Regions from separate parts of the Bacillus seohaeanensis genome, predicted to be linked through region 1. Evidence: riboswitches for the same ligand, from Rfam matches in the RefSeq annotation. Region 1 holds a riboswitch; each other region holds the start of a gene.

Region 1 (7,484 bases):
CTTCATCGATTAATACCGTAATTGGGTATGCTTTTTTCTCTTTCTTTTTTGAATAAGAACGCATGACTTCACCACTTCGTTCTTCAATTTGAACAAATGGCTTATCTGATGTTACGAGCTCATTTGAAATTTTATCGACGCTAGAAAGAAGTCCTCCAGGATTTCCTCGTACATCAATGACTAGCCCTTTAATTCCTTGCTTTTCTAAATCTGCCAACTGTTCTTGAAAGTCTTCAGCAGTGTGTTCCGAGAAAGAAGTGATTTGAATGTAGCCTATATCTTTCCCTTCTTCCTTTTTCACTTCCGAAATAACCGTTTCAACAGGAATTTCATCTCTTTTTACCGATACTTCAATCGGCGTCGTTAATCCCTCTCTCATTACTTGCAGCTTTACTTCCGATCCTTTCTTTCCTCTAATTTTCAAAGTCGCTTCGTATAAGTCTAAGCCTTCTACACTTTCTCCATTCACTTTCACAATTCTGTCATTTGGTTTCAATCCCGCTTCCTCCGCAGGTGAATTTTTAAAAGGAGCAACAATAACTAAATTCCCATCAACAATCGTTACTTCCGCTCCAATTCCTTCAAAGGAGGAATCAAGGGAGTCACTAAATTGGGCAGCAGTTTTCGCATCCATATAAACAGAATATGGATCATTTAACGTTTTTAACATTCCTTCAATCGCACCGGCAACTAACTCACTATTGTCTACATCTTGAAAAAACTTTTCACTGATAAGTTCATAGGCAACTTCTACTTTATGAAGCTTGTCAGGCAGTTTCATTTCCCCGCTCTCTGGATTCAACATCTCGCCATTCTCTTCTGATGCACCAGGCGTTTTCCACCATTCCATCCCGCCATACATTGCTCCTGCTCCCACTAGCATCGCGATAAGGACAATTACGATTAACCTTTTAGAATCCCTCTCCATCTGTTTCCCTCCAACTTGTCTATATTAGCGGCTAAAAAAGGCAGGATAAAACTCCCTCTGCCTCTAGCAGGCTTTTCTGTAATCAAAAAGACACCACACAAAAACGCGCTTAGGCGGTGCGATGTCTTTGCTATTACATATATATGACAGCGAAGGACAAGTTATGTTAGTTGTTTAATTGGAAACAGCTACTCATTTCAGCTTTTCTCTTTTATCATCTTCCGACAGAATACCCCTTCCTCAAGGAATGTGGAGGGCGGTAGCCCAATGAGTAGGGAGGGGATGAATGTCAGTTGACGTTAGCCAAAGTTGTTAAACACCAAGAACATATGTGCTATGTTTTTCTTGTGCAGGTTGTTCTTTGAAAACTGAAGATATAGGGTTATTGCAGGAAAAACGTCTGCAACGTAAAATCTTCAACGTTCAGTCGTCCCACACTCACCGAAGTAGCGAAAACCAAGCAAAAGTAGGGAGTGTGGAGAATTCAACGTACAAGATATTGAGTAATAACCGCAGGAGCTGCGGGGGTAGCCTGCTAAAAAACTGGTGGATACACTAGTGTTCACAGCAATCCCCCACTTCAAGCGTTAGCTAAGTGGGGGTAGTTCAAAACAGTACATAAATCAAGAGCACTTTATCGTTTAACGAAAATGGTTTACTAGCGGTAGCTCGCTTTCTCAGATTCGTTCGTATAGCTGCTAGTATTTAAATACACTAGCTCCCTTTACTTTCAGTTTTGTTAAATGCGATTGTATAATCCCGCCCCACTTTTCAAATTCAACTAAGAACCCATCATGCCCAAAAACTGTTGGTATAAAATAATGAGTGCTATCGGGAATTATTTCCGTTAACACCTTTAACGACGCCTGCTCATAAATAAGGTCGCCATCGTAACTTATTCCGATTAATTCACATGGCAAATTAGCGAGAAGTTCTTTCCAGTCCTCTCGACCTCTTTTAATGTCGTGCGTGTTCATCGCTCTCAATAAAGTGAGATAACTATTTGCGTCAAACCGACTCCGTAATTTATTTCCTTGGTAGTCTAAATAGGACTGCACTTCAAACTGTTGATTGTTTTGACCTCTTGTAAATCGCTCAGCAAAAAGTGCTCCCGTTCTATACGTAACCATTCCAGCCATTCTCGCAATCTCTAATCCTTTTATTTCACAATTCTCTTCGTAATATCCGTTATTCCAATGGGGATCATTTTCAATACTTCTAATCCCAATATGATTAAAAGCAATTCCGTAATCACTTAATTCAGGAGTGACAGCTAATGGAAATATTTTCTGGACAAATTGAGGAAACATTAATCCCCACTCTAATGCTTGCATCCCGCCTAACGATCCACCAATAACAGCTTCAAGCTTTTTAATGCCAAGGGTTTGAAGAGCTGTATGCTGCGCACTCACCATATCTCTAATCGTTATTTCTGGAAAGTCAGGACCATATCTCTTCCCTGTTATAGGGCTAAGGGAGGCAGGTCCCGTAGACCCATCACATCCCCCTAGTACATTGAACGAAATAATTTGAAATTCATTTGTATCAATATAGCAACCTGGACCTACTAACCCTGCCCACCATCCTGGTTGATCATCGTCGCCACTTACAAGATGATTACCTGTTAATGCATGGCAAATCAAAATTACAGGACCGTTTATATTTCCACTTCTTTCATAAACTAAGTTGATATCTTTTAATATTTCTCCACTTTCTAACGTAAGAGCAGGTATTCGGATGGAGCTTACTATGGTGTCTTGAATTTTTTTATTCTCCATATTCGTTACCTCCTCCCGTTTAGATTTTTAATGAGAATTTTTTATACCGGTGATGCCGCTAGAGCTGCCTCAATTGCTTGATCCAATTCGTTAATTAAATCCTGTGGCGATTCGAGACCGATAGATAAACGAACCAAATCTTCCGTAACACCTGTAGACTTTAATTCTTCTGAATTCAGCTGTTGATGTGTCGTCGATGCCGGATGAATGATAAGCGATTTTGCATCACCAACATTTGCAACATGCGACCATAACTTAATATTGTCCACTACTTTACGACCAGCTTCTCTTCCACCTTTAATGCCAAACACTACAATTGAACCCGTTCCGTTTTTGAAATACTTCTGTGCTAAGTGATACGAAGGGTGTTCTCTTAATCCAGGATAAGAAACCCAATTGACTTCACTATGCGCTTGTAAATGCTCCGCAATCTTCACTGCATTTTGATTATGGCGTTCCACTCGCAAATGCAATGTTTCAAGTCCTTGTAAAAGTAAGAAAGCACTTTGTGGACTTAAGCAAGAACCAAAGTCTCTTAAAAGCTGAACCCTTAGTTTTGTAATAAATGCCGCTTCTCCTACATCTGTTGCGTAGCGGATGCCATTATAGCTGCGGTCTGGTTCTGTAAAGCCAGGGAACTTTTCACTATTCCAATCAAATTTCCCACCATCTACAACAATTCCGCCAATCGTTGTGCCGTGCCCACCGATCCACTTTGTTGCTGAGTGGATAACAATATCTGCACCCCATTCAATCGGCTTACATACATACGGAGTAGCAAAAGTATTATCGATGAGTAATGGAATTCCATTTTCATGCGCAATGTCTGCAACTTTTTCAATATCTAAAATATTTAAACTCGGATTACCGATTGTTTCTCCAAATAGCGCTTTCGTTTTCGGTGTGATGGCTTTTCGGAAGTTCTCTGGGTCAGAAGGGTCAACAAATTTTACTGTAATTCCATACTTCGGAAGCGTAACAGAAAATAGATTGTAAGTTCCTCCATAAAGATTCGTTGCTGCAACAATTTCATCACCTGCACCAGCAATATTTAACACTGCAAGTGAAATCGCCGCCATACCAGAAGAAACACCAAGTGCGCCAATTCCTCCTTCTAATAAAGCAAGTCGCTGTTCGAGTACATCGACTGTCGGATTCATAATTCGGGAGTAAATATTCCCTCCCTCTTCTAATCCAAATAACTTCGCTGCATGCTCCGTATTATCAAAAACATAGGAAGTAGTTTGATAGATTGGAACCGCCCTTGAACCTGTTTCCGGATCTGGCTGTTGTCCACCGTGAAGAAGTAACGTGTCAAAATCAAATGAATTTGTCATAAAAAAATTCCTCCTTAAGAAATTTGAGTTTTTATTAATTTTTTCTCTGGTGTTAGTTCAAATGGTGTAACAGTCAAATGCAATCTGTCATAGGTGCGTTCCTGCATTTCGTATAAAGCATTAATAAACGCCCTAATTTGATGCGTAGTGTATTGGGTAGATTCTTGATGAGTTAGGAAGATTTCAAGAGGAAGAATAAGAAAAACCCCCTTCCTAAGAAGAGGGTCTGTTTTTAAGGGATCCTCCTCTTATCTCCCAGGCAGCTTAATTGCCTGTAGGAATTAGCACCTTTTCAAGTACACGCAATCGTACTCGAAGGTTGCCGGGCTTCATCGGGCCTATTCCCTCCACCACTCTCGATAAGAGCATTCAGTTGTAAATAGTTAGTTATTCATGGCTTAAAGTGAATTATAAATTCTTCACTACTAATCGTCAAGAGAAAATTTAGAATTTTTTCATTCTTTCATTTTCCCAGCACAACTGCTAATCGAAATAAGTTGTTTGTTGTCGATTCGCCGATAAGTTGGGATTTTTCTTCGATATCAAAGGACTAGCCGCTCTAACTAGACAAACCATAAACAAGCAATAATCCAATATTATAGAAGACTAAATTTCCAAAGATTCCTTTATTGCTTTTTCAAATACCTGATTAATATCCCCAGCATCCTCAATACCTAGTGATATGCGGACAACATGTCTATTTATTCCGATTTTTTCTTGTGCTTCTTTTGAGAGTGCCCTGTGGGATGTAGTTACTGGATGGGAAACCGTTGTTTCAACACCCGCAAGTGAAGGAATAATTTTCACCCATTGAAGTGATGTAAAAAACTTCTCGATATTACACTTTTGAGAAAGCTCAATGGTAACAATTGCGCCATTCCCTTTGTTCGATAGCTCAGTTGGATAATAAACTTTCTCAATAGCATTATGTTTTTTCAATTGCTCTACCAGAGAATGAGCATTTTCCGTTTGTTTTGCCATTCGAAGCGCAAGAGTTTTCGTACCTCGAACTGTGAGCCATGCCTCAAATGGACTTAAATTCGCACCTAAATTCACTACTCTTTCTCTAGCTTTACTCACTAGATTTTCACTACCTACGAGCACACCTGCCGTTATATCACTGTGTCCTCCTAAATACTTCGTTGCACTGTGAGCTACAAGGTCTATACCTTCTACGTAAGGCTGTCGTAAAAATGGTGTGGCAAATGTGTTATCAATTAATGTAAATAACTTATACTGTTTTGCTATTTCTACCATACCTTTTACATCTTCCACTCTTAAAAAAGGATTGGAAATAGTTTCGCTATATAATAGTTTTGTTTTTGAAGTTATTGCTTGTTCTACCTCTGCTCTCTCTCCAAAATTAACAAAGCTTGTGGAGATTCCAAACATTTTAAGCTCTTCCTTGATCAGATGATAGGTTCCGCCATATAAATCCTCTGCAGCAATAATATGGTCACCCGCTTGCACAACTGATAAAATTCCCGCAAGAATCGCAGAAAGTCCTGAAGAGGTAGCAATCCCACTCGGCGCCCCTTCCATCTTAGCTACCATTGTTCCTAATTCATCTGTATTTGGATTTCCAACCCTTGAGTAAAGATAAGGAGCATTCCCTTCATAAAATCCTTCTAACTCTTCTAAAGAACCGAAAGAAAATGCAGAAGTTTGATAAATTGGCGTCACTTTACTTTTTAATTTCTGATCATGCTTCAACTGATTGTGAACAATACTTGTGGTGAACTTCATAAAAAATCTCCTCTTTCACTTCACTTTTCTATATACGAAATATTATTAATACTTTACTACAATAACTTGTTTATAGGAAGAATTTAAAATGAAAATATCTTTATTCGGGAAATCCGTTTTGAATGATTAGAACCCTCCTCTTTGTTTGTGCCAGGAACAAATCACGGTTTTTGTTCCTGGCACAAATCACCGATTTTGTTCCTGGCACAAACCACCACTTTTGTTCCTGGCACAAACCACCGTTTTTGTTCCTGGCACAAACCACCACTTTTGTTCCTGGCACAAACCACCGATTTTGTTCCTGGCACAAACCAACTCAAACCAACTCTCCCCCCCCTCAACCAAAACAAAAAACACAACTTGTCCATTAAACAAGTTGTGTCTCTATCTTTTATTACAAACTCACATATTGACGTGGGTTTACAGAATTAGATTTGGCTGCATTCCATGCACCTACATGAAGTTCAAAATGTAAATGCTGTCCGAATGAATATCCCGTGTTACCCATCGTACCAATTCGTTGACCTTTTTTCACATATTGCCCTGCACTAACACTAGAACCGGACATATGAGCATATACCGTTGTAAACATTTGTCCGTTGATAGAATGCGTCATATAAACAACATTTCCGTAACTAGAGCTGTAATGGCTTTTAAGTATGACTCCGTCGGCTGCTGCAACAATTGGAACATTTCCACTAGCTGCAATATCAGTACCCCAGTGGTAGCGACTGCTACCGTTTAAGGTATCCCAGCCATACTCTGTCGTAACCCTACCAGAAGCAGGTCTTGTCCACGTTCCAGCACTTACAGCTGGAGTCGCGACACTACCTCCTCCACCGCCGCCAGAGTTAGATGCTTGTTGGCGTTGTGCCTGTGCCTCTTTTTCTTTTTGACGAGCAAGTTCTTGTAATCTCGCTTGTTCTGCTTGAATTTCTCCACCAATTTGTGCTTCAATTGCTTCTAATTCACTAGCGTGAGATTCTAACTTTTCTTTTTCAACTTCTAATGTTGCTTGTTGCTTTTCAAGTTGCTTGAATAACGCTGCTTTTTGTTCTTTTTGGCTATGTAGCTCTTGTTTTAAAGATTCTAGATCTGCTTTTGCATCTTTAAGAGAAGCCAGCTTTTCTTCTACTTCTTTTTGTTTTGATTCCAATGATTCTTTGTCGCTCTTTTGCTCGTCCATAATTTTCTGATCTGCACTCACAATTGTGTTTACTGCTGTAATGCGGTTAAGGAAATCTCCGAAACTTTCAGCACCAAGTAAAACATCAATATAACTAGCTGAACCGCCTTTTTCTTGGATCGCTCTTGCACGTTCCTTTAAAAGTTCATTGCGTTCTTCAATTTTCTTTTTCAGTTCAGCAATTTCTTTTTTTAGTTTCTCCACTTTTGCTGTTGTCTCATTTATTTCCGCAGCTTTTTCTTGTATTTTATTTTCTGTATCTCTCGTTTTTGTATCAATTGCAGCTATTTCGCTTTTGATATCTTTTTGCGTAGAGATATTTTCGTTAATCTCAGACTCTTTAGTAGAGATTTTTTCGTTTACTTCTTTTTTCTCTGAACTAATACTTTCTTTTTTCTCTTTTAACTCAGATAGGGAAGCAGCGTTGGCTGATCCTCCCCATGTTGGTAGTGTTCCGATTGTTAATGCTGCTGCAATAGATAGTGTGATTAAACTTCTTCTTTTCAAGC
Region 2 (7,484 bases), on a different contig from region 1:
CACTCTTCGGTTTAAGTGCAACAAGCATGGCTTTCTTTGTTTGGATTATTATTTTAATGGTCTACGTCTATATAGCGTCAACACTACCGGTTTGGAAACTATTGCAGCCACGTGACTATATTAACTCTCATCAGTTGATTGTTGGTCTTGGATTATTATATTTAGGACTATTTTTTACAAATCCAGAAATTACCGCTCCTGTGACAAATTCTTCTGCAGATGTTTCGTGGTTTCCATTACTGTTTATTACAGTAGCTTGTGGTGCTATTTCAGGCTTCCATGGACTGGTTTCCTCAGGGACATCTTCTAAACAATTAAATAAAGAGACAGATGCTCGGTTTGTAGGATACCTTGGAGCAGTCGGTGAAGGCGCCCTAGCACTAGTGGCGATTATCGCCGTTATTACGTTTTTCCCAAATGTGGAAGAATTTAAAGCTACTTACAGTGGATTTACTGCTGCAAGTGGAGCAGGACTTGGTGTATTTATCGAGGGAGCAGGACAATTAGCAACGGGACTTGGAATTCCAGCTGACATTGCTGCAACAATTGTTTCTGTTATTATCGTCAGTTTTGCTGCAACAACTTTGGATTCTTCTGTTCGTTTAATGCGCTATATAATCGCTGAACTTGGAAGTGAATATAATGTAAAACCATTGACAAAAACACATGTTGCTACGACGGTTGCGGTTGTTTCAAGTGCTGCCTTAACACTACTTCCAGAAGGACCAAAAGGATTCGGCTCAGGCGGATACCTGTTATGGCCTCTATTTGGTACATCTAACCAACTGTTAGCCGGAATAAGCTTACTTCTTATATCAATTTGGTTAAAACGGCAAGGTAGAAACTATATGGCAACGTTAATTCCAATGGTTTTCCTCATGTTCATGACACTCTGGGCAATGATTGACCAAGTGATTTTTGAATGGTCTGGGTATGGGGAGGCCGAGGGGAATATGCTACTGTTCATCTTTGGAAGTATCATACTCGTCTTTACGCTTTGGATATTAATTACAGCGATTTCTTCCTTATCAAAAAAAGACAACGATAACATTGATATTTCTGCCTAAAGGTATATTCTGGCTACATTTACGCTTATACATGTCAGAGGGGAAAGGGATCAGTTCACCTGATCCTTTTTCCATTCAATGAGTAGCAGGAAAGTCAAATACCACCTACAATTGCCGTAACATAACTAAACAAAGGATGAGGACTATGACCGAACATCAATTAATGAAGTCATTAAAGAAGATTATTTCACTATATGATGAAATAATTAGCCTACCACATAAAACAGAGATTGCACGTGAATTTAGGGATGAGGATGATCTTTTCATGTTGCTTTTATATTCTGAAACGCTAGGTATCCCAAATCCAGTTTTTTATTACACACTTGAACTTTATCCATATATACTTGACAAGTTTCATGACTGGCATTTACGAATGGGGATGGAACATTCACCACTCGACGGGATAAGATGTTGTTAACTTTTATAAAAAGGAGTGTTTTTACATGAATGAATTATGGCAGCAATCAATACTTTTTGTAGGAGGGAAAGGAGGAGTGGGAAAATCCACCTCTGCTGCAGCGTTATCACTTGTATTTGCGAAAAAAGGCTGGAAAACACTAATTGTTTCAACAGATCCAGCACATAATTTAGGTGATATTTTTCACAAAAAGGTGAAGGATACAAAAACATATTTGTTAAACAACCTATGGGGAATGGAAATTAATCCACAAATAGAATCAGATAAATACATAGACTCAGTAAAAATGAATGTAAAAGGTTTAGTAAAAGCGAGCATGATTGAGGAGGTTCACCGACAAATTGATATGGCTTCCTCTGCACCGGGAGCGGAAGAAGCAGCACTTTTCGATCGTATTGTTTCAATTATATTGGAAGAAAAAGAGGAGTTCGATAAGATTATTTTCGACACAGCTCCAACAGGGCATACGATCCGCCTTCTTTCTCTTCCTGAATTAATGGGAGTCTGGATGGATGGGATGCTAGAAAGAAGGAAAAAGACAAATGACAATTATACGCAGCTTCTCAATGATGGTGAACCTGTAGAAGATCCAATTTACGATGTTTTACAGCAGCGACGCAGTAAATTTGCAAAAGTCAGAAGTGTGTTATTAAATACAAGTGTGACTGGATTTCTTTTCGTTTTAATTCCAGAAAGACTACCAATACTTGAAACAGAAAAGGCAGTCGAATTAATGGGGAAGCATGGCTTAGAAATTAATGGGCTTATCATTAATAAAATTATTCCCGATGAAGCGGACGGACAATTTTTACAAAAAAGAAAGCGACAAGAGAAGGAATATTTACGGTTAATAGAGAAGAAGTTTACTAGTCAGAGGTTTTATAAGATACCTTTGTTCGAAGAAGATATTCATAGTTTAGAAAGGCTAGAAGCATTTTCTCAAGATTTTAGGCAACAAGTAGAAGGAGGAACAAAAAAATGAAAGCTGTAGTACATGAAGGACAAGCAGGTATTAATGGACTGTCCTATAGAGAAATGGAAGAGCCAAAAGTTGGTGAAACAGAAGTAAAAGTAAAATTAAAAGCAGCAGGGCTTAATCGCCGCGATATCATGGTGCTTACTCGACATAAAGAAGATCAACCTCCATTAATTGTTGGGTCGGATGGAGCAGGCATTATCGAAGAAGTTGGTAGTGGTGTAAGTAACTTCAATGTTGGAGATGAGGTGATCATCAATCCTTCGCTTGGATGGAAAGAAAAAAGTGCTGTACCGCCTAAAGGTTTTGAAATCGTTGGGTTGCCAGATCACGGAACATTCGCAGAAAAAATTGTTTTACCGGTTGATAATGTGGAGAAAAAACCTGCACACTTATCATGGGAAGAAGCAAGTGTCTTATCATTAGCAGCTATTACAGCTTATCGTGTATTATTTACACGAGGAAATGTAACAGCAGACGATACGGTAATGATCCCTGGAATTGGGAGTGGAGTAGCGACATTCTTACTGCTTTTTGCTAAAAAAGTTGGAGCACGAGTAATCGTTACTTCTAGAAGTAAAGAAAAACAGAAAAAAGCACTAGAACTCGGAGCAGACCTTGCTATTGATACATATTCAGATTGGAATAAAGAGTTAAAGGATGAAAAAGTAAGCCTTCTTATTGAAAGTATCGGAAGAGCAACGTTTAATAAATCGATTAATATTATAGAACGCGGTGGAACAATTGTAACATTCGGTGCTACTACCGAAGATGAGGTCAATATCGATATGCGTCATTTTTTCTACGGACAATACAATTTATTAGGATCTACAATGGGTAGTAGAGAAGAAATGCATGAAATGTTAGCTTTTATTGAAAAACATGAAATCAAGCCTATTGTCGATAAGACGTTTCTACCAGAAGATTTTGAAGAAGCATTTCACTATTTAAAAGAAAGTCAAAACTTTGGTAAAGTCACTTTCTCTTTTACTAGCTAAATTACTTTTACAGTAGAACGAAGAATGCCTTGTACTTCTATAGAAAATAAAGACCTTGACGTCTACATTTTTTATGGAATGCAGGGCATTTTTCGATGGAGGAATAAATAAAGGCAGAAATAATGAAACTTTTTAAACGAAAAAACGTCCTATTAAAAGAAGATACGACCATAGCCGTATGAGTTTTAACTAGAAAACATGTATAATAACGTTGGTTCATTCTTCATCTTTAGAAATGATAAAGGAGAAAATTTATGAAACGTATTACTGCAATACTATTGACACTAGTCGTTTTAGTTGGCTTTAGTGGGATACAGTCCGTTAAGGCTGCTGATAATGAAACAGAGAGTATCAATGAAAAGTTCGGTTTACCTATTGTCGTATATGGCGAAACACTTACGACTGAACAAAAACAAGAGGTTCAAAAGCTCCTTGAGGTAAAGGATACAAGTCAAGTGGAAGAAATTATAGCTACAGGAGAAGACCTTGTTAACTACATTGAAGGAGAAGATAGAAATGCCCGTATGTTTTCCTCTGCTAAAATTACCCGTAAGGAAAAAGGAGAAGGGCTTAAGGTTGATATTGTTACTCCAGCAAATATAACAGAAGTAACGAACTCCATGTATGCAAATGCATTACTAACTGCAGGTATTGAAAACGCGACAGTGCAAGTTGCTTCCCCGATAAAAGTGAGTGGTCATTCTGCCCTTGTTGGAATTTATAAGGCATATGACGAAGGCGGAGAAAAGTTAGACACGGTTAGAATGGAAGTAGCTAACGAAGAATTAAACGTAGCAACAGAGCTTGCTAAAGAAGAAGGCATGAATCAAGAGAAAGTAAGTGAACTCCTTACAGAAATTAAAAAGGAAATGGCTGATCAAAATCCCGCAACGAAAGAGGAAGTAGAGAAAATCGTAGAAGAAAAATTAAAATCCTTAAATATTGAATTAAGTCCTGAGGATCGACAGTTACTTATCGATTTGTTCGAAAAGATGCGTGCCATTAATATTGACTTCGATAACGTAAAGCAACAATTAGAAGATTTGACATCTGAAATTCAATCAACTATTAAAGATTTCGTAAAAGATGAGGGATTTGGTGAAAAGGTTTCAAATTTTTTCAGCAGCGTGATTCAAGCAATTTCGGACTTTTTTACATCGGTAGCTAATTTCTTTAAAAATTTAATTTGATTTAATTTAATAAAAAGGGCTGACCATATGGAGAATTTCTCTTTAATGGTCAGCTTTTTTGTTTCTCATTTAGTGTATGGCGATTCTTACGCTAGTATCAATGGCACTTGTACTATATTATTGTAATCAACTATTTTTATAACGAATCGGTAGGAGGACAGCAGCTACCAGTGGTTTTTTTCAAGATAATATTTATTTTTCCAAAACAAGGACAAAAGCCCTTCCCAAAAAATACTGCTTAAATAGGCTAATAAAGAAGTCAGATTTAAAATGGAGGGGAGCAATTTGCTCATGCTCAGAAACGAAAAGATATCGCCAATTAGAAGCCCTTGGGGAAATGGACAAATCGGTGGTGGCCTAGGTAACGGATTTGGTCAAGGATACGACCCAGGTTACGGTGGTTTCGGTTCAGGTTATGGAAGCTTTGGAGGATACGGCGGCTTCGGTCCAGGCTATGGAAACCCTGGAGGACATGGCGGCTTCGGTCCAGGCTATGGAAATCCTGGAGGATACGGCGGCTTCGGTTCAGGTTATGGAAGCTTTGGAGGATACGGCGGCTTCGGTCCAGGCTATGGAAACCCTGGAGGATATGGTGGTTTCGGTCCAGGCTATGGAAATCCTGGAGGATATGGCGGAGGGTATGGATTAAACCCTACTCTTGGTGCCGGATTATTAGGACTAGGGTTAGGGTACCTCGGTGGAGAAATAATTGATAATGACAAAAGATATTATTAACTTTAAATAAACGTTGCATAACAGGAATGACTATTTTGCGTATTTGGTTATTCCTGTTGTTTTTTATCCTGCAATGGCGAATAGTTCCTATCGCTTAAAGCTCTATTTTATATTTTTAAAATTACAATCATAATTAAGATAACGATAAATATAATAAAATATTAGAAAAATTCCGCTTTTTCAATTGACATTAGCCCCATGTTCATGTAAATTATGGGAAAGTTCAATTTAATTTCATAAAGCAATCTTATCAAGAGAGGTTGAGGGACTGGCCCGTCGATACCTCAGCAACCAGCCGAAATATGGGTATGGTGCTAATTCCAGCAAGTTGGTGAAGCCAACTTGGAAGATAAGAGGGAGAATATACACATTCTGAGCCTTCTTATTGAAGGCTCTTTTTTATTCCCTCTTCTTCTCTGATAATAGAACAACGAAAAGGAGAGAGAGCAGTGACGTATCGATTGGAAACGAATATAGCTCAAATTGGAAATAGAAGTGAGAAGGAAACAGGTACTGTGAGTACACCTATTTATCTCTCAACCGCTTACCGTCATGAAGGATTGGGGAAATCTACTGGCTTTGATTACTCTAGAACATCAAATCCGACAAGGGAAATAGTAGAATCTTCCTTGGCAGACCTTGAAAAAGGGGATGAAGCGTTTGCTTTCAGCTCAGGTATGGCTGCCATTCAATGTATCCTTTCTTTATTTCAATCAGGCGACGAACTTATCGTGTCAGAAGACATTTACGGGGGAACTTATAGGTTATTTCAGCATTACGAACACCAATACGAGATAACTTTTCACTATGTTGACACAAGCAACAAGGAACTAGTCGGAAAGAAAATTAATGAAAACACAAAGGCAATATTTGTTGAAACTCCTACAAATCCATTAATGAAAGAAACAGATTTAAAAGAAATAGCAAAACTGACCGAACAAAACAACCTGTTACTACTAGTTGATAACACGTTTTATACTCCGATTATTCAGCAGCCAATTAGTGAAGGTGCTGATATAGTCATTCATAGTGCTACTAAGTATTTAGGTGGGCATAATGACGTTTTAGCGGGAGCAGTCATTGCTGTTGGAGAGGAAATATGTAACAAGCTTCGTGACTATCAAAATGCGGCCGGGGCAGTCCTTTCTCCGTTTGACTGTTGGCTTTTAATCAGAGGAATAAAAACATTAACATTAAGAGTTAGAGAACAAGAAAAAAATGCAAAGCAAATTGCTCAATTTTTACGAGAGCATCCACTCATTACAGATGTTTTTTATCCAAATAAAGGAGGAATGCTTTCCTTTCGAATTCAAAAAGAAGAATGGATTGCGCCTTTTCTTGAAAAATTACAACTTATTACATTTGCTGAAAGCTTAGGGGGAGTAGAAAGTTTTATTACGTATCCTGCCACTCAGACACATGCAGACATCCCTGAATCTATTCGTATAGAGAAAGGGATATGCAATCGATTACTGCGATTTTCTGTTGGAATTGAGCATATTGATGACTTATTGGAGGAATTAAAAGCCGTTTTATCCAAAGTGGAAGAGGAGGTTATTACGTATGAGTAGAGAGCCTTATTCATTTCAAACAAAATTACTTCATAATGCTTTTAAGACAGATAAAGAGACTGGTGGGGTAAGTGTCCCGATTCATCATTCTTCAACTTTTCATCAATTCGAATTTGATCAATTTGGAAAATATGATTATAGTCGGTCGGGTAATCCAACTCGCGAAGCATTGGAGGAAACAATTGCAGAACTTGAAGGCGGTACTAGGGGATTTGCTTTTTCATCCGGGATGGCTGCCATCTCTACAGCCTTTATGCTACTTCAACAGGGAGATCATGTGCTCATCTCAGAGGACGTTTATGGGGGAACATACCGAATGGTAACAGAAGTGCTTTCTCGTTTCGGTGTAGAGTATACGTTCGTTGATATGACGGACCTTAACGAGGTAGCTACTTCGATAAAGAATAATACGCGAGTCATCTATATGGAAACACCATCAAACCCTTTGCTGAAAATTACTGACATTGAAGCTGTCGTAAAACTTGCGAAAGCAAATGGTTGTTATACGTTTTTAGATAATACGTTTATG
Region 3 (7,484 bases), on a different contig from region 1:
AAGGCCGTTTTTCCGTCTTTCTCACTAATCACTTTTACTTCAATTTGATCTCCGATTTTGAGATGGTCATTGACGTCTTTTACATAGCTGTCCGCTACTTCACTAATATGCACAAGACCTGTTGTGCCTCCAGGTAATTCTACGAATGCTCCAAAATTAGTGATGCCTGTTACTTTACCTTGTACCTTACTGCCTACTTCGATTGACAAAAAAAGTTCCCCCTAAAGTATTGTTAAAAACAACTCATTATAACAAATAAAAAAAACAATATCAATTGGAGTGTGTTAACACTACATATTAAAGTATCGACTACTTTCAGTCCTTTTTTCATCAGCATCTAAACGCATACTCAATAGTCGAGCGCTAACGATATGAGTATGTTACATGTTTGCTATTCTCTAACATGTAATCCATGCTGAGAAATTTTTGCTTTTAACTCATCGAGCGTAACTTGGGAGGAATGAAAGTCGATTTTTACCTCCCCATCCTCTACATCGACGAGTGCGCGGTCTACCCCATCTATTCCAGATAGAATCGTTTCTAATGTCCTTATACATTCTTCATTAGTAGCTTCCTTTACATAGAACGTTGTATTATCCAAAAACTTTTCCTCCTTTTAAGTAACATAACTACCATTATTAATACCCTCTAGACAAAAAGTTATCCTAATGTAGAGGATTTTTTTGGTATTTGGAGAATAGGAATGTAAACACATCTTACAGGAGGTTTTTTCGATTGTGGAAAAAAGAATTAACAAATATATTAGGCATTCAATATCCCATTCTTCAAGCACCAATGGCAGGGGGGATAACAACTTCAGAACTAGTTTCAGCTGTATCGGATAATGGAGGGCTAGGGATGGTTGGAGCTGGTTATATGACGCCTTCACAGCTCCAGAATCAAATAAAAGACATCAAGAAACGAACACAACGAAAATTTGCCGTAAACCTGTTCGTTCCAAATGAGTTTTACTGTACAGAAAAGGAGATGCTAGATGGTTACAAGTTATTAGAACCTTATCGCTCATTATTTTCATTAGAAACATATAACCCTGAGGTTATGCCTGGAGAAAAGGCAAGAAAAATGTTTCATGATCAAATCAATGTTCTTATTGAAGAGAGAGTTTCTATCGTTTCTTTTACTTTCGGACTTCCACCCAAAGAAATTCTCACCTTATTAAAAGAACAGGGAATAACGATTATTGGCACTGCTACAACCGTACAAGAGGCTGTATTTAATGAAAAAATGGGTGTCGATGCTATTGTTGCGCAAGGAAGTGAAGCTGGAGGTCATCGCGGGAGTTTTCAGGAAAATGAGGATAGTGGAATGATTGGTTTAATGTCTTTAATTCCACAAATAGCTGACAGTGTGACTATTCCAGTAATTGCAGCAGGCGGAATAATGGATGGAAGGGGAATAGCTGCTTCTGTATGTTTAGGTGCAGAGGGCGTACAGATGGGGACAGCTTTTTTAACTTGTCATGAAAGTGGTGCTCATCCCATCCACAAAGAAGCAATTCTAAATTCATCGGAAGAAAACACAACGATGACGAAAGCATTTTCAGGAAAATGGGCAAGAGGAATTAATAATAAATTTATAAAAGACTTTCAAGACAAACAGCATTTCTTGCCGCCGTTTCCTGTTCAAAATACGTTAACAAAAGAAATAAGGAGTGCTTCCAAAGCAAGAAATAATCCAGAGTATATGTCGCTTTGGTCTGGACAAAGTCCTCAGCTTGCTAAAAAACTTTCCGTTCCAGAATTGATGGAAGAATTAATTCGTGAGTCAGAAAAGTTGTTAAATAAGTAAAAAAGGTAGTAGCCGTGTAAGTGGGAAATACTTATACGACTACTATTTTTTTGTCTGCTCCAAGTACTCTGAACGCAGAGTTATGATGCTTATATACCCACTTTTATCCATTAGCACATTGTGAAAACCCTTCCAAAATAGTAAAATAGAACCTTTTTTAAAATATTTAATTCCTATCGAAAAACTCGGGTTGACTTTTTACTGAATTGTGTGTAAAATTTGGAAACATAACAGTCATACTTATCCAGAGAGGCGGAGGGAACTGGCCCTGCGAAGCCCGGCAACCTGCTAAAAGCAAGGTGCTACATCCAGCAAAATGGTAACCATTTTGGAAGATAAGTTAGGAATATTTTATCCTACAGTCTTTCCAAATGGGAAGGTTTTTTTATTTTACATGGTTAGGAGGACTGCAGGAATGACTGACAACAACTTCCAGGAAGCAATTGACAGACTAGAAAAGATGCTCGAGCCAATGAAATACGGATCTATCACGCTCGTTATCCAAGATGGAAAGATTATTCAACTAGAAAAGAATGAAAAATTACGTTTAAAGTAACTTGCTGACTAGAGAAACTAGAGGCGGTTTTAATCGAAGGAGATAGTACTCTTTCGTTTAAAACTGCCTCTTTTTTATTGTCTAGTTCCATCGGCTAGAGGCAAGCCACTTTCACATTTCGGTTTGTCTAGTGCTATTGGCTAGAGGCCTTTGCTGAAAAAAGGAAGTAGGAAGGAGGTTCTGGGGTATGATTACCTATCAATCAAGCGATATTGAAAAAAACTTTTTAACAGATAACGAAACGAAGGGTGCTCTTGACGTTTTAGAATGGGCCTACTCTTCGTATAAATCAGAAGATATTATTTATGCATGTAGTTTTGGAATAGAGGGAATCGTTTTAATCGATTTAATTTCTCGTGTCAAACAGGATGCATCGATATTTTTCTTAGATACCAATGTTCATTTTCAAGAAACGTACGATGTTATTGAAAAAGTAAAAAAACGATATCCAACATTATCGATTAAATTAGTAGAACCAAAGATTTCTCTGCAAGAACAAGAAAAACAATACGGAAAAGAATTATGGAAAAGTGATCCGAATCAATGCTGTCACCTTCGAAAAGTAGTTCCATTACAGGACATTTTATCAACCAAAGAAGCATGGATTTCTGGATTAAGAAGAGAACAATCTCCAACAAGACAAAATACTAATTTTGTTAATCGGGACCATAAGTTCAAAAATATAAAAATTTGCCCACTTATTCACTGGACATGGAAAGATATTTGGCGCTATGCGCATCGTAAAGACCTTGATTATAACGTCTTGCATGATAAAGGATATCCAAGTATTGGATGTTCCCATTGCACGGTTCCTGCCATTAAAGAAGATGATTTTAGATCCGGTAGATGGCAAGGTCAAAGCAAGCTAGAATGCGGATTACATGAAGATGTAAGTGGCAGATAGTATGGTGTGGCTTGCGATTATCATTAGCTGTTTTTTTGCCATTAATATTGGGGCAAGCGGAGCAGCCGCCGCTATTGGCATTGCCTATGGGTCTGGAGCAATAAAAAAAGCTCGAGTCGCATTAATTGTTTGTGCTATAGCCATTTTTCTCGGTGCAACAATAGGCGGCGGAGAAGTAATAAAAACAATCGGAAAAGGAATCATTTCTACCGATTTACTGTCCATAAAAATTGTTGTCATTATATTACTTTCTTCTACTCTGTCACTGTTTTTGGCAAATCTTTTAGGTATTCCTTTATCAACTAGTGAAGTAACCGTCGGGGCAGTGGTCGGTGTAGGAGTTTCACTACAGAGCTTATATGTGCTGCAGTTGCTTCAAATTATTTCATTTTGGTTTATTGTTCCGGTTATTGCCTTTACTTTTGCTTATCTATTTAAAAGATTTTTCAAGAAATATGAACGACGGAAAAGCCATTGGGAAAAATCGGGATGGATAATGTGGCTTCTTGTTATTGCAGGATTTATTGAAGCATTTTCTGCAGGGATGAATAATGTAGCAAATGCTGTAGGGCCAATAGTTGGAGCGGGATACTGGTCCATTGAAGAAGGAAAATGGATAGGAGGAATATTTGTTGCTGTTGGGGTCCTCCTTCTTGGTTGGAGAGTACTCGAGACAAACGGTAAAAAAATAGTTTCTTTAAGTAAGATAGACGGTTTAATGATTTCTAGTACTGGTGGGGCTCTAGTAATTGTCTGTTCCATAGTTGGAGTACCGATACCAATGACACAAGTTACGACTTCTTCCATTCTAGGTGTCGGCCTAGCCAAAGACGGTACGACTGTTTTTAAAAAGAAAATTGTTCACCAAATTTTGCGGGTATGGCTCGTTTCACCATTTTTTTCTTTTCTATTGTCTCTGTTACTGGTGCAGGCATGGGTCTTTTCGAATTCACTAATGTGGGCAATCCTGCTTGCCGTGGCAGTGGCATCTATTTACAGACTGTTTCCATCAAAACAGAAAAAAGTTTATCAAGCTAAATAAAAATGAGAGAGGAGAAATATTTATGTCATTAAAACCACACGGAGGTATTTTAGTCAATCGTTTTAACCCAAGTGAAACAATTCAAGAAAACTGGAATTCTATTGAGTTAGATTCAATTGCATTAAGCGATCTTGAAATGATAGGAATAGGGGCGTTCAGTCCCCTAATAGGATTTTTAACGGAAAGTGACTACCGTTCTGTTGTTCAAAATATGAAACTAGCAGATGGAACGATCTGGTCGATTCCGGTTACATTGCCGATTGCAGAGGATCAAGCAGCTTCCATTCAAATCGGTGACAAGGTTAAATTAACAAATAAAGGAACAACATACGGCTTTATTGAAGTCGCAGACAAATTCACCCCTGACAAAGAGAAAGAAGCAGTTTCCGTTTATCAGACGGATGAGTGGGCACATCCCGGAGTCAAAAAACTTTTTGAACGAGGAGAAGTTTACTTAGGAGGTCCGATTACTCTTACAAAGAAAACAGAAAAACCGTTTCCGGCAGAATATTTAGAACCATCTGAGTCACGAGAATTTTTTGCAGAGAAAGGTTGGAAAACAATTGTTGGCTTCCAAACTAGAAACCCTGTTCATCGTGCACATGAATATATTCAAAAAACGGCATTAGAGACAGTTGATGGATTATTTCTGCACCCGCTCGTTGGGGAAACGAAAAAAGATGATATACCGGCACCAATTCGTATGAAAAGCTATAAAGTACTGCTTGATCACTATTATCCAAAAGATAGAGTAAGACTTGGTGTTTTTCCAGCTGCGATGCGATATGCTGGTCCGAAAGAAGCAGTTTTTCATGCGATTGTCCGTAAAAATTATGGTTGTACCCATATTATTATCGGTAGAGACCATGCCGGTGTAGGAAACTATTACGGTACATATGATGCACAGAAAATATTTAGCAACTTTCTTCCTGAAGAATTAGGGATTAAACCATTATTCTTTGAACACAGTTTTTATTGCAGTAAGTGTGAAAACATGGCATCGAAGAAGACTTGCCCACACGACGCAGCTGATCATGTCATTTTAAGTGGAACAAAAGTGAGGGAAAAGTTGAGAAATGGTGACCCGCTTCCTTCTACATTCAGCAGACCAGAAGTTGTAGATGTCCTTGTTGAAGGACTAAAACAGAAAGTAGGTGATGGAATTGGCTGAAAATATTATATGGCATGATGCATCCGTTTCAAAAATAGAAAGACGTCAGAAAAATAAACATCATAGCTTTGTTCTTTGGTTTACAGGATTGTCCGGTTCAGGGAAATCAACTGTTGCTAATGCAGTCGCAACAGAATTATATAATCGAAACACCGCTAATTATGTGTTGGATGGCGATAACATTCGTCATGGACTCAACAATGACTTAGGGTTTTCAGAAGAAGATCGCAAGGAAAATATTCGACGAATTGGAGAAGTTGCAAAATTATTTGTTGATTCTGGAACGATTGTTCTCACTGCATTTATTTCACCCTTTAAAGAAGATCGAAACACAGTCCGTCATCTACTGGAAAAAGAGGAATTTATAGAGGTGTATGTGGATTGCTCGTTAAAAGAATGTGAAAACAGGGATCCTAAAGGGCTTTATAAAAAAGCTCGAAATGGAGAAATTAAACAATTCACCGGTATTGACTCTCCATATGAGCAGCCAGTGAATCCGGAAATCACTATTAATACGGAGACTAGTAATTTACAAGAATGTGTGACTAGTATTTTGGAACATTTGGAGAAGAAGAATTGGATATAACGGAAAACGAGTTAGAAACAGACCAATTTAATGGAATACAGATTTAACTTTTGTTATATTTTGAATATATTAAATACTTAGTTTGTTGAAAGAATCAAATTAAAGAAATTTCTGTTTCCTTCAGAATAGGAAGACACGATATTAGATGAAGGGTCTTTTCGTAAAGAGTGTTACTTTTTAGCTGAAAACTAAATTGGACCTCTTGAATTTATTGGAGATACGGGCACTTGACTCCCCGCGGAAAGTAAGTGCTCGTAGCAGAAATCAATGGGGAAAATTTATAAGTGAAAATAACAATCTATGAGAAAAGAGCCTGGATAAAAAAATCAGAAAAGGAGCAGGATTTGTCCTTACTGAATAAAAAGGAGAAATTAAGATGGGAAAAGTTTATATAGTTGGGGCAGGTCCTGGTGATCCTGACCTTTTAACGATTAAAGCAATGAAATGTATTCAAGCATCGGATGTCATTCTTTATGACCGACTTATCAATAAGGAAATTTTACAATATGCAAGCCCTGGAACGGATCTTGTCTACTGTGGGAAACTTCCTAATTACCACACAATGAAACAAGAGACAATTAATAAATTTTTGGTAAAGTACGCGCAGCAAGGGAAGGCTGTTACGCGTCTAAAAGGAGGAGATCCTTTTTTATTTGGGCGAGGGGCAGAAGAGGCAGAAAACTTAGTAAAAGCAGGTATTTCATTTGAAATTATCCCTGGAATAACGTCAGGAATTGCAGCGCCTGCCTATGCTGGTATCCCTGTTACACATCGAGACGTAAGTTCAAGTTGTGCCTTTTTAACAGGCCACTTTAAAGATGATTCCAAGGATGAGTTGAAATGGAAGCACCTTGCTCAATCTGTTGATACCTTGGCTATTTATATGGGGGTTAGAAACCTGCCAGATATAACGGAAAAACTAATAGAAGCTGGAAAGCCTGCTTCCACACCTGTCGCCCTAATTGAATGGGGTACATATGCGCACCAAAGAATTGTTACAGGGTCATTAAAAACTATTGTTGGGATAGCAGAGCAGGAAGCAGTTCAAAATCCAAGTATGATTGTCGTTGGGGAAGTAGTGAATTTCCATAAGCAGCTTGACTGGTTTACGACGTCAACAATGGAAGCATCCGCAAAGGAAGTACTTATATGAGTAAGGCCATTTTATTTATTGGGCACGGAAGCAGGTCAGCTGATGCAATCACTGAAACGTATTCTTTGGCTGAACAATGCAGAAGTGCCATCCCGATAGATGTTCAAGAAGTTGGATTTCTTGAAATCTCTACTCCTACCATTAAAACGGCATTTGAGACATGTGTTGCTAAGGGAGCGACAGAAATAATTGTCGTTCCGCTCCTTTTAATGGAAGCAGGTCATGCGAAAATAGACATACCAGAACAATTATCCGCTTATGTT
Region 4 (7,484 bases), on a different contig from region 1:
AGGAATATTACGGAGATGAGGCACTCGCCTTAGGGGAAAGTGTAACGCTATATGATATTAAAAATACCGTCAATAAGGACAATGTCGTTGTAAATGTGTTGACGGTTGTCACAATTGCAATTGTCCTACTGATTAGCTTTAAATCGATTTCCGTTCCAATCGTTCTGCTTATCACAATTCAAGCAGCTGTCTGGATTAACTTATCGATTCCTTATTTTACAAATACCTCACTGGTGTTTGTAGGGTATTTGATTATCAGTACGGTACAGCTTGCCGCGACAGTGGATTACGCCATTTTATTTACGGAGGCTTATAATCATTATCGCAAGGAAATGTCTGCCAAAAAGGCAATGGTGAAAACATTGGATGAAAAAACTTTCTCCATCTCGATTTCGGCAGGGATTTTATCTAGTGTGGGCTTTATTTTATGGATCACATCTTCCAACCCGATTGTGGCATCGATTGGCCTATTGCTAGGAAGAGGAGCGTTACTTGCCTTTGTAATGGTTCTGCTCGTTTTACCGGCGATGCTGTTGGTATTCGATAAATTGATTAAAAAAACAACCTATAAAGCAAATTATTATGAGGAGAAATGATGATGAGAAAAAAACAATTACGATACGCTGCTCTCGCTACGATGATCTTCTTGCCCTCATTTCTTAGTTATCCTGCTCAGGCAGAAATGGAAGGCAAAGTCACCTCAAAAGATGAAGTGGTGTATGCAACATTAAATGCCAATGGAGACCTGAATCATATCTATGTCGTGAATACCCTAGAGGTAGCACAGGCTGGAAAGATCTTGGATTACGGAAAGTACAGCAGTGTCAAAAATCTGACTGATTTAACGGAGATTGATCAAGAGGGACAGAAAGTGCAAATGGAGGCTCCGGAAGGAAAATACTTTTATCAAGGAAATATGAAAGAGGATACCGAACTGCCTTGGGATGTGAATGTTTCTTATCTGCTAGATGGACAGGATGTGAAACCGTCGGAACTTGCAGGGGAAAATGGTCATCTTGAAATCAACATCGATACAGCTCAGAATAAAGAGACTGATTCGGTATTCTATGAAAATTACTTATTACAAGTTTCCTTGACGCTTCCGAATACGTATCAGAACATTGAAGCTTCAGGCGGAATGGTTGCGAATGCAGGAAAAAATAAGCAAATTACGTTTACCGTCATGCCTGGACAAGAGGAAAAGCTTAGTGTGAAAGCAGATGTCGAGGATTTTGAATTTCAAGGAGTGGAAATCGCAGCGGTTCCATCTACACTGCCAATCGATACATCGGGCACGGAAAATATGACGGAAGACATGTCCGCTTTATCTGATGGCATCAGGGAATTAAATAACGGTGTCGCTGACCTTAAAAAAGGTGTTTCCGAATGGAGTAGTGGTGCTGTCAGCTTACGCGATGGTTCTGCAGAGTACAATAATGGAATGAGCGAGGTGGCTGGCTCCTCTTCTAAACTTATTGGTGCATCGGGATCTATTCGCGAAGCACTCGGTAAGATTAATCAATCCCTGTCTGGCCAAACAGCTGAAGTAGATTTAACGAGCTTGTCTGAACTGCCGGCAGGTCTTACTCAATTAGCAGATGGCCTTACGGAAACAGCCAATGGTTTATCCACCTTACAAAAAAATTATTCACAAGCATATAAGGCGTTAGATAGTGCGATTGTGGAAATTCCAGCTCAGCAAATCTCCGCTGAAGAGATTGCCGCATTGTATGAGAGTGGGGCCGATGCTAAGGTCGTGGACAAACTGGTGGCATCCCATAAAGCTGCTCAAAAAGTAAAAGAGACCTATGCTCGGGTAAAAGAAGCCTTTGCTGTAGTAGAACCGACTTTGAATGAGATCAGTGGATCGGTAAGAGAGATGAGCGGACAACTGACGTCTACTGCAACTAATCTGTCTACCTCTCTTAAAGAGACAAACCTGAGCGGACTGAGTGAATTACAAAAAGGTCTAGCAGCGCTGTCTTCTAATTACACCGAGTTCCATTCCGGATTAGTTAGCTATACAGATGGGGTGAGTCAATTATCTTCATCCTATAACAAGCTTCATTCAGGTATTGTGGAGCTGACTGGCGGAACAAGCGAATTAGAAGAGGGTGTTAGCGAACTCCACAACGGGACCAACAAATTATACGAGGAAACAAAAAACTTACCAAGCCAAATGCAAGAGGAAATCAATAAAATGATCCAGGAATACGACAAATCGGATTTTGAACCTGTATCCTTTGTTTCCTCTAAAAACGAAAAAGTCTCTTCTGTTCAATTTGTCATCAAGACAGAGAGCATTGAAAAAGAAGAACAAGAAACGAAGAAAGCGGAACCTGAGAAAGAGAAAGGGTTCTGGGAATTGTTAGTGGATCTATTTAAATAGTGGGAAAAGGGGCATGCAATAGTTGGAAAATCAACTTATTGCATGCCTTTTTTATAAGGGCGCCCCCACCTTTGTCAGCCCCATTGAACAAAATAATAGATTTTATCGCAAATGTGCAGCCCCTAAAAAGCTGCGTTTTTAGCCCGAGTAGAAGGTGGAGTTGCATCTACAAGAATTCCTGCGCCACTAATTACACCAAAATTTCAGCTGGGTCTAATATTGACAAACTTTTCAAAAAAATGTATTATAAAAATCCTGCCAATCAAACGGTTGGCGTAAAGGGGACTGTGAAAAGTTCATTCTTCTATGTAAGGGATGGATAATATGAATAAAGAGCAACTAGTGGAAAGTGCACGTAAGATGAAGGAAAGAGCTTATGTACCTTATTCTAAATTTCCGGTAGGAGTAGCACTACTATTAAAAGATGGTACGGTTATTAATGGAGTAAACGTGGAAAATGTTTCTTTAGGCGCAACAAATTGCGCTGAGCGAACGGCTGTATTTACTGCAGTAACAAATGGTTACCAAAAAGGTGATTTTCAAGCTATAGCTGTTGCTGGTGATACGGCAGATTTCCTCCCACCTTGTAGTATTTGCAGACAAGTTCTAGCAGAATTCTGTTTACCTGATATGCCAGTTTATTTAACAAATGAGAACAAAGATATATTAGAGTTAACATTAAAAGATTTATTACCTTACGCTTTTACAGATTTAGATATGTAAAATACAATACTTAACAAATTAACTAAAGAAGGGCAGGTTTTGAGTATCTTTTCTCAAAGTTTGCCCTTATATTATTTGTTTAAAATAGTTGCTAAATTAACTATTTAATTTAACAAGCCGTAGTAATGAAGATCTTTAATAATCGGATATTTTAGTATAAGAATGAGTGGCGGAAGAGAAGGAAGCATATTAGACTGAATTGTATAGTGGAATTTTCAGGTGTATACTTATGTGACAACATTGAAAAGAGCTTGAAGTGGAAATCTTCTCTATCTAACAGTGCTCTTAATGGAATAAAAGCAGGATTCATATTAATTTTCTTAGTTTTTTATTGGCTCTTTTCTCTCCATGTTTTTCCTCATAATATAATTCCGTAGGATTTGCTATAAGCTATTAATCTTCGGGAAGTTACAGGAAAAACAAAATGGAGAAACTTTTTATTAGTGTTGACAAACTACTTTTTTAGGTTTATAGTAAACTCAATAATTTAATATTTCTAAATTTTTTCTTATCTAGAGAGGTGGAGGGACTGGCCCTTTGAAGCCTCGGCAGCAGACTTTTAAGAGTACTGTGCCAATTCCAGTAGCATAATGCTAGAAGATAAGAGGAGTAGGTAATCTCATTTGTCTATTAACCCCTCTTCTTATTTTGGAAGAGGGGTTTTTTATTTCTAGCATAGAATCAGGTACATTTGCAGCATTGTGTACGGATTGGATAAGAGGATTTGGCAGTATGTTTTCATTCCACTAATAAAAATTAAGGGAGAGGGATTAAAATGACAAAAACATTAGTTAAAGCACCATTTAGAGCAGATCATGTAGGGAGTTTGTTACGACCAGAGAGAATACATAAAGCGAGAAAAGAATTTCAAGAAGGAACAATCACTGCACAAGAACTACGTGACATTGAAACAGCAGAAATTAAAAATATCGTTGATAAGCAAATCGAAGTCGGACTGCAAGCTGTCACAGATGGAGAGTTTCGCCGTAGATTTTGGCATACAGATTTTCTAGAACATTTAAATGGTGTAGAAGGGTATGTTCCAGACCATGGTTTTAAATTTAAAGGAGAAGAAACGGAAAGATACGATGTGCGTGTTATCGGAAAAATTTCTTTTAACCAGGATCACCCACATGTAAAAGACTTTATCGAATTTAAAGAAATTGTTGGGGACCGTGCGATTGCAAAACAAACGATTCCAAGTCCAAATCAATTGTTTAACGCCGGTATTCGTAATCAAGACATTTATCCGGATATTAAAGAATATGCAAATGATATTATTAAAGCATACCGCGATGCCATCCAAGCTTTTTATGATGCAGGTTGCCGTTACTTACAACTAGATGATGTATACATTGCTGGTCTTAATGCACCGGAAATCCCATTTAATGATAGTGGTTATTCCCGTGAACAATTAATTGACTTGGCATTACAAGTTGTTAATGGTGTACTAGAAGATAAACCAGAAGATCTAATTGTAACGACTCATCTTTGCCGTGGTAACTACCGGTCTAATTGGGCATTTGAAGGAAGTTACGCTAAGATTGCCCCGACATTATTTGCAAAAGAAAAAGTAAATGGATTTTTCCTAGAATATGATGATGACCGATCTGGAGATTTCAAACCATTGGAATACATTCCAACTGGAGGTCCTCAAGTAGTGCTAGGTGTATTCACATCGAAGCATGGTGAATTAGAAGATAAGGAAAACATTAAAGCGCGTGTGGAAGAAGCAACAAAATATGTACCATTAGAGCAATTATGTATTAGTCCACAATGCGGTTTTGCTTCTACTCATCATGGAAATATTTTAACTGAGGAAGAGCAATGGACGAAGTTGAAGTATATTGTAGATATTTCTAAAGAGATTTGGGGATAAGAGGTGAAGAGAACGCCTTTAGATGGGGGACTCTTTTGAACCACCTTCCAGTTTTTGAAGGATACAGTGTAGTGTGAGTAAATCCAAACAAAGGCCCTACAGGATGAAATCATCCTGTAGGGCCTTTTTATTAGTTTTCTTTTATATCTTTACGGTTTTTCTTAAATAACTTCGATAATAATTCGTAAACAATTGGAACAACAATTAATGTTAATAATGTTGCACTTGTTAAACCACCAATTACCGTAATAGCGAGACCTTTTGATATTAAACCGCCTCCGCCAGAGCCAATTGCTAATGGTATTAATGCACCAATCGTTGCAATTGCGGTCATGAGGATTGGACGCAAGCGCGTTGATCCAGCTTCGAGAATTGCTTCACGCATATTCATGCCATCACGTTCCATGTGTATAATACGGTCTACTAGTACAATGGCATTTGTTACAACAATACCAATTAACATTAATAGCCCCATCATAACGGAAACAGAAATTGTTTCACCTGCGATTAATAACCCTACAAAGGAACCAATTACCGCAAACGGTAAGGAGAATAGGATAGCAAATGGTGCAAGACCTTCCCCGAATGTTACAACAAGGATGAAGTATACAATTAGGATGGCTGCAAGCATTGCTACACCAAGTTGTGTGAATGTTTCTGTCATGTCTGCAGCAACACCACCGACCCCAGTCGTTACGCCTTTAGGTAAATCTAGTTCTTCAATCGCTTCGTCGACTTCCGATGTTGCTTTTGAAATATCATCACCAATGACTGTTCCTGAGACAGTAGCATAGTATTCACCTTTACTACGTGCAAGTGTATTTAATGTCGTACCTTCTTTAACTGTTACGAGCTCAGAAAGTGGCATCGCTGTACCAGTTGCTGTCTGTACTTTGGTTGCCAATAGTTCATCAATTGACTTTGGTTTTTCTGTTTGCTCTTGTTGCACGATGACATCTAACGTGTCACCGTCTTTTTCGACAGTTGTCAAGGTTTCCTGTGTTTGGTCAGGACTCAACATCATAACAATTTGACCCGTAGTTAAACCATACTGCAGTAATTCCTCTTGTTCGACATGGAAAGTATACTCAACATATGCATCCTCTGCACTTGAAGAGACATCTTCTAAGTCATCATTTTCTTTCATAACTTTTTCTGCCATTTTTACAGATTTATTTAGATTATCTAAATCTTCACTGTAGAAGGAGTAACTCACTTCATTAGTATTCATGGACATGGAAGTGAAGTTTTGGCTTTTCCATTCACCAGATTGGTCAATGTTAAACACATATTCTTCAATTTCTTCACGTGCTTCCGGGAAGTCTTCCATTTCTGGGTCAAAGATAAGGTACATTAATGCACCATCTCCTCCGCCACCCATCATCGCTGCCGTCGGATCGCCGCTTTCTGTAACAGATAATTGAACAATGTCAATATCTTCATGCTTTAATAATTTTTCTTCTACAACTTCAATATTGGCTAATGTATCTTCCTTTTTCTCACCTGTTTCAGGCGTGTATGTTAGATACATAACTTTTTCTTCTTCACTACCCATGAAGCTGAAGCCGATTAATGGTGTTAAGGCTAAGCTACCTACTAATAATACGATAGCAACTAGTGAAGTAACAATTTTATGGTTCAATGTCCAAGCAAGAATGCCTTTGTACCAATTAGATAGTTTACCAGCCTCTTTATGATGGCTTTCTGTTTTTTCGCTATATAACTTCTTCTTGAACAAGAAATGAGATAGCGCTGGAACAATCGTTATGGCAACAAGCAACGAAGCTCCAAGTGCAAACGTCATCGTTAATGCGAATGGCATGAACAGTTCGCCAACCATACCACCAACGAAAATTAATGGTGCAAACACCGCTACCGTTACTAGCGTAGACGATAAGATTGGTTTGAACATTTCAATTGTCGATTCACGTACAAGTGCTCGACCAGTTAATTTCTCACCTTTTAAATGCAAACGTCGGTAAATATTTTCCACTACGACTATCGAGTCATCGATAACACGACCAATGGCAACCGTAACGGCACCAAGCGTCATAATATTTAGCGTGATTTCCATCCAATTTAGCAGCAATAAAGCCATAAAAATTGATACTGGAATGGAAATAATCGATATAATAGTAGATTTGAAATCTCGTAGGAATAAAAGAATGATTAAAACAGCAATTAAACCTCCAAATACTGCTTTTTCAATCATTGTGGAAACTGATTCTTCAATCGGTTCACCTTGGTCAAGGGAAATATCGACTACAAGACCTTCGATATTTTTCTCCTCTTCTTTAACTAAATCTTTCACTGCGTTAACAACATCAACTGTATTTGCTTGTTGTTCTTTAACAATTTGTATCGCAATGGCATTCTCACCATTTGTACGTGAGACGGATTGTACTTTACCAACTTCTTCAATTGTTGCGATCTCCCCAAGCTTCACAAATGGATTTGGGTGTGCTTCACTTGGTGTTACAGGAATAAGCATTT

The links. A riboswitch is a leader RNA that binds a small molecule or an ion and turns the genes downstream of it on or off. The one in region 1 is predicted to bind S-adenosylmethionine.
Region 2: linked by a shared signal. The riboswitch ahead of ACFSUL_RS15600 (methionine biosynthesis PLP-dependent protein) and the one ahead of ACFSUL_RS01190 (O-acetylhomoserine aminocarboxypropyltransferase/cysteine synthase family protein) in region 1 are both predicted to bind S-adenosylmethionine.
Region 3: linked by a shared signal. The riboswitch ahead of ACFSUL_RS15685 (YezD family protein) and the one ahead of ACFSUL_RS01190 (O-acetylhomoserine aminocarboxypropyltransferase/cysteine synthase family protein) in region 1 are both predicted to bind S-adenosylmethionine.
Region 4: linked by a shared signal. The riboswitch ahead of ACFSUL_RS05105 (5-methyltetrahydropteroyltriglutamate--homocysteine S-methyltransferase) and the one ahead of ACFSUL_RS01190 (O-acetylhomoserine aminocarboxypropyltransferase/cysteine synthase family protein) in region 1 are both predicted to bind S-adenosylmethionine.

The regions. Positions count from the first base shown of each region.
Region 1 covers NZ_JBHUMF010000002.1:120,944-128,427, reverse strand. Annotated here, with positions in the region: gene ACFSUL_RS01200 (S41 family peptidase) at 1-928, opposite strand, end outside; gene metX (homoserine O-acetyltransferase MetX) at 1,627-2,706, opposite strand; gene ACFSUL_RS01190 (O-acetylhomoserine aminocarboxypropyltransferase/cysteine synthase family protein) at 2,748-4,043, opposite strand; SAM riboswitch class I at 4,289-4,409, opposite strand; gene ACFSUL_RS01185 (trans-sulfuration enzyme family protein) at 4,650-5,789, opposite strand; gene ACFSUL_RS01180 (murein hydrolase activator EnvC family protein) at 6,184-7,482, opposite strand.
Region 2 covers NZ_JBHUMF010000031.1:447,960-455,443, forward strand. Annotated here, with positions in the region: gene ACFSUL_RS15570 (carbon starvation CstA family protein) at 1-1,067, shown strand, start outside; gene ACFSUL_RS15575 (cory-CC-star protein) at 1,213-1,485, shown strand; gene ACFSUL_RS15580 (ArsA family ATPase) at 1,511-2,467, shown strand; gene ACFSUL_RS15585 (zinc-binding dehydrogenase) at 2,464-3,459, shown strand; gene ACFSUL_RS15590 (DUF1002 domain-containing protein) at 3,714-4,649, shown strand; gene ACFSUL_RS15595 (hypothetical protein) at 4,941-5,384, shown strand; SAM riboswitch class I at 5,629-5,740, shown strand; gene ACFSUL_RS15600 (methionine biosynthesis PLP-dependent protein) at 5,834-6,955, shown strand; gene metC (cystathionine beta-lyase) at 6,948-7,484, shown strand, end outside.
Region 3 covers NZ_JBHUMF010000031.1:469,368-476,851, forward strand. Annotated here, with positions in the region: gene ACFSUL_RS15670 (S1 domain-containing RNA-binding protein) at 1-209, opposite strand, end outside; gene ACFSUL_RS15675 (heavy-metal-associated domain-containing protein) at 392-601, opposite strand; gene ACFSUL_RS15680 (NAD(P)H-dependent flavin oxidoreductase) at 736-1,809, shown strand; SAM riboswitch class I at 2,047-2,151, shown strand; gene ACFSUL_RS15685 (YezD family protein) at 2,225-2,365, shown strand; gene ACFSUL_RS15690 (phosphoadenylyl-sulfate reductase) at 2,553-3,269, shown strand; gene ACFSUL_RS15695 (inorganic phosphate transporter) at 3,259-4,311, shown strand; gene sat (sulfate adenylyltransferase) at 4,334-5,482, shown strand; gene cysC (adenylyl-sulfate kinase) at 5,469-6,068, shown strand; gene cobA (uroporphyrinogen-III C-methyltransferase) at 6,445-7,221, shown strand; gene ACFSUL_RS15715 (sirohydrochlorin chelatase) at 7,218-7,484, shown strand, end outside.
Region 4 covers NZ_JBHUMF010000012.1:69,655-77,138, forward strand. Annotated here, with positions in the region: gene ACFSUL_RS05090 (efflux RND transporter permease subunit) at 1-596, shown strand, start outside; gene ACFSUL_RS05095 (YhgE/Pip domain-containing protein) at 638-2,389, shown strand; gene ACFSUL_RS05100 (cytidine deaminase) at 2,714-3,112, shown strand; SAM riboswitch class I at 3,618-3,719, shown strand; gene ACFSUL_RS05105 (5-methyltetrahydropteroyltriglutamate--homocysteine S-methyltransferase) at 3,888-4,991, shown strand; gene ACFSUL_RS05110 (efflux RND transporter permease subunit) at 5,122-7,484, opposite strand, start outside.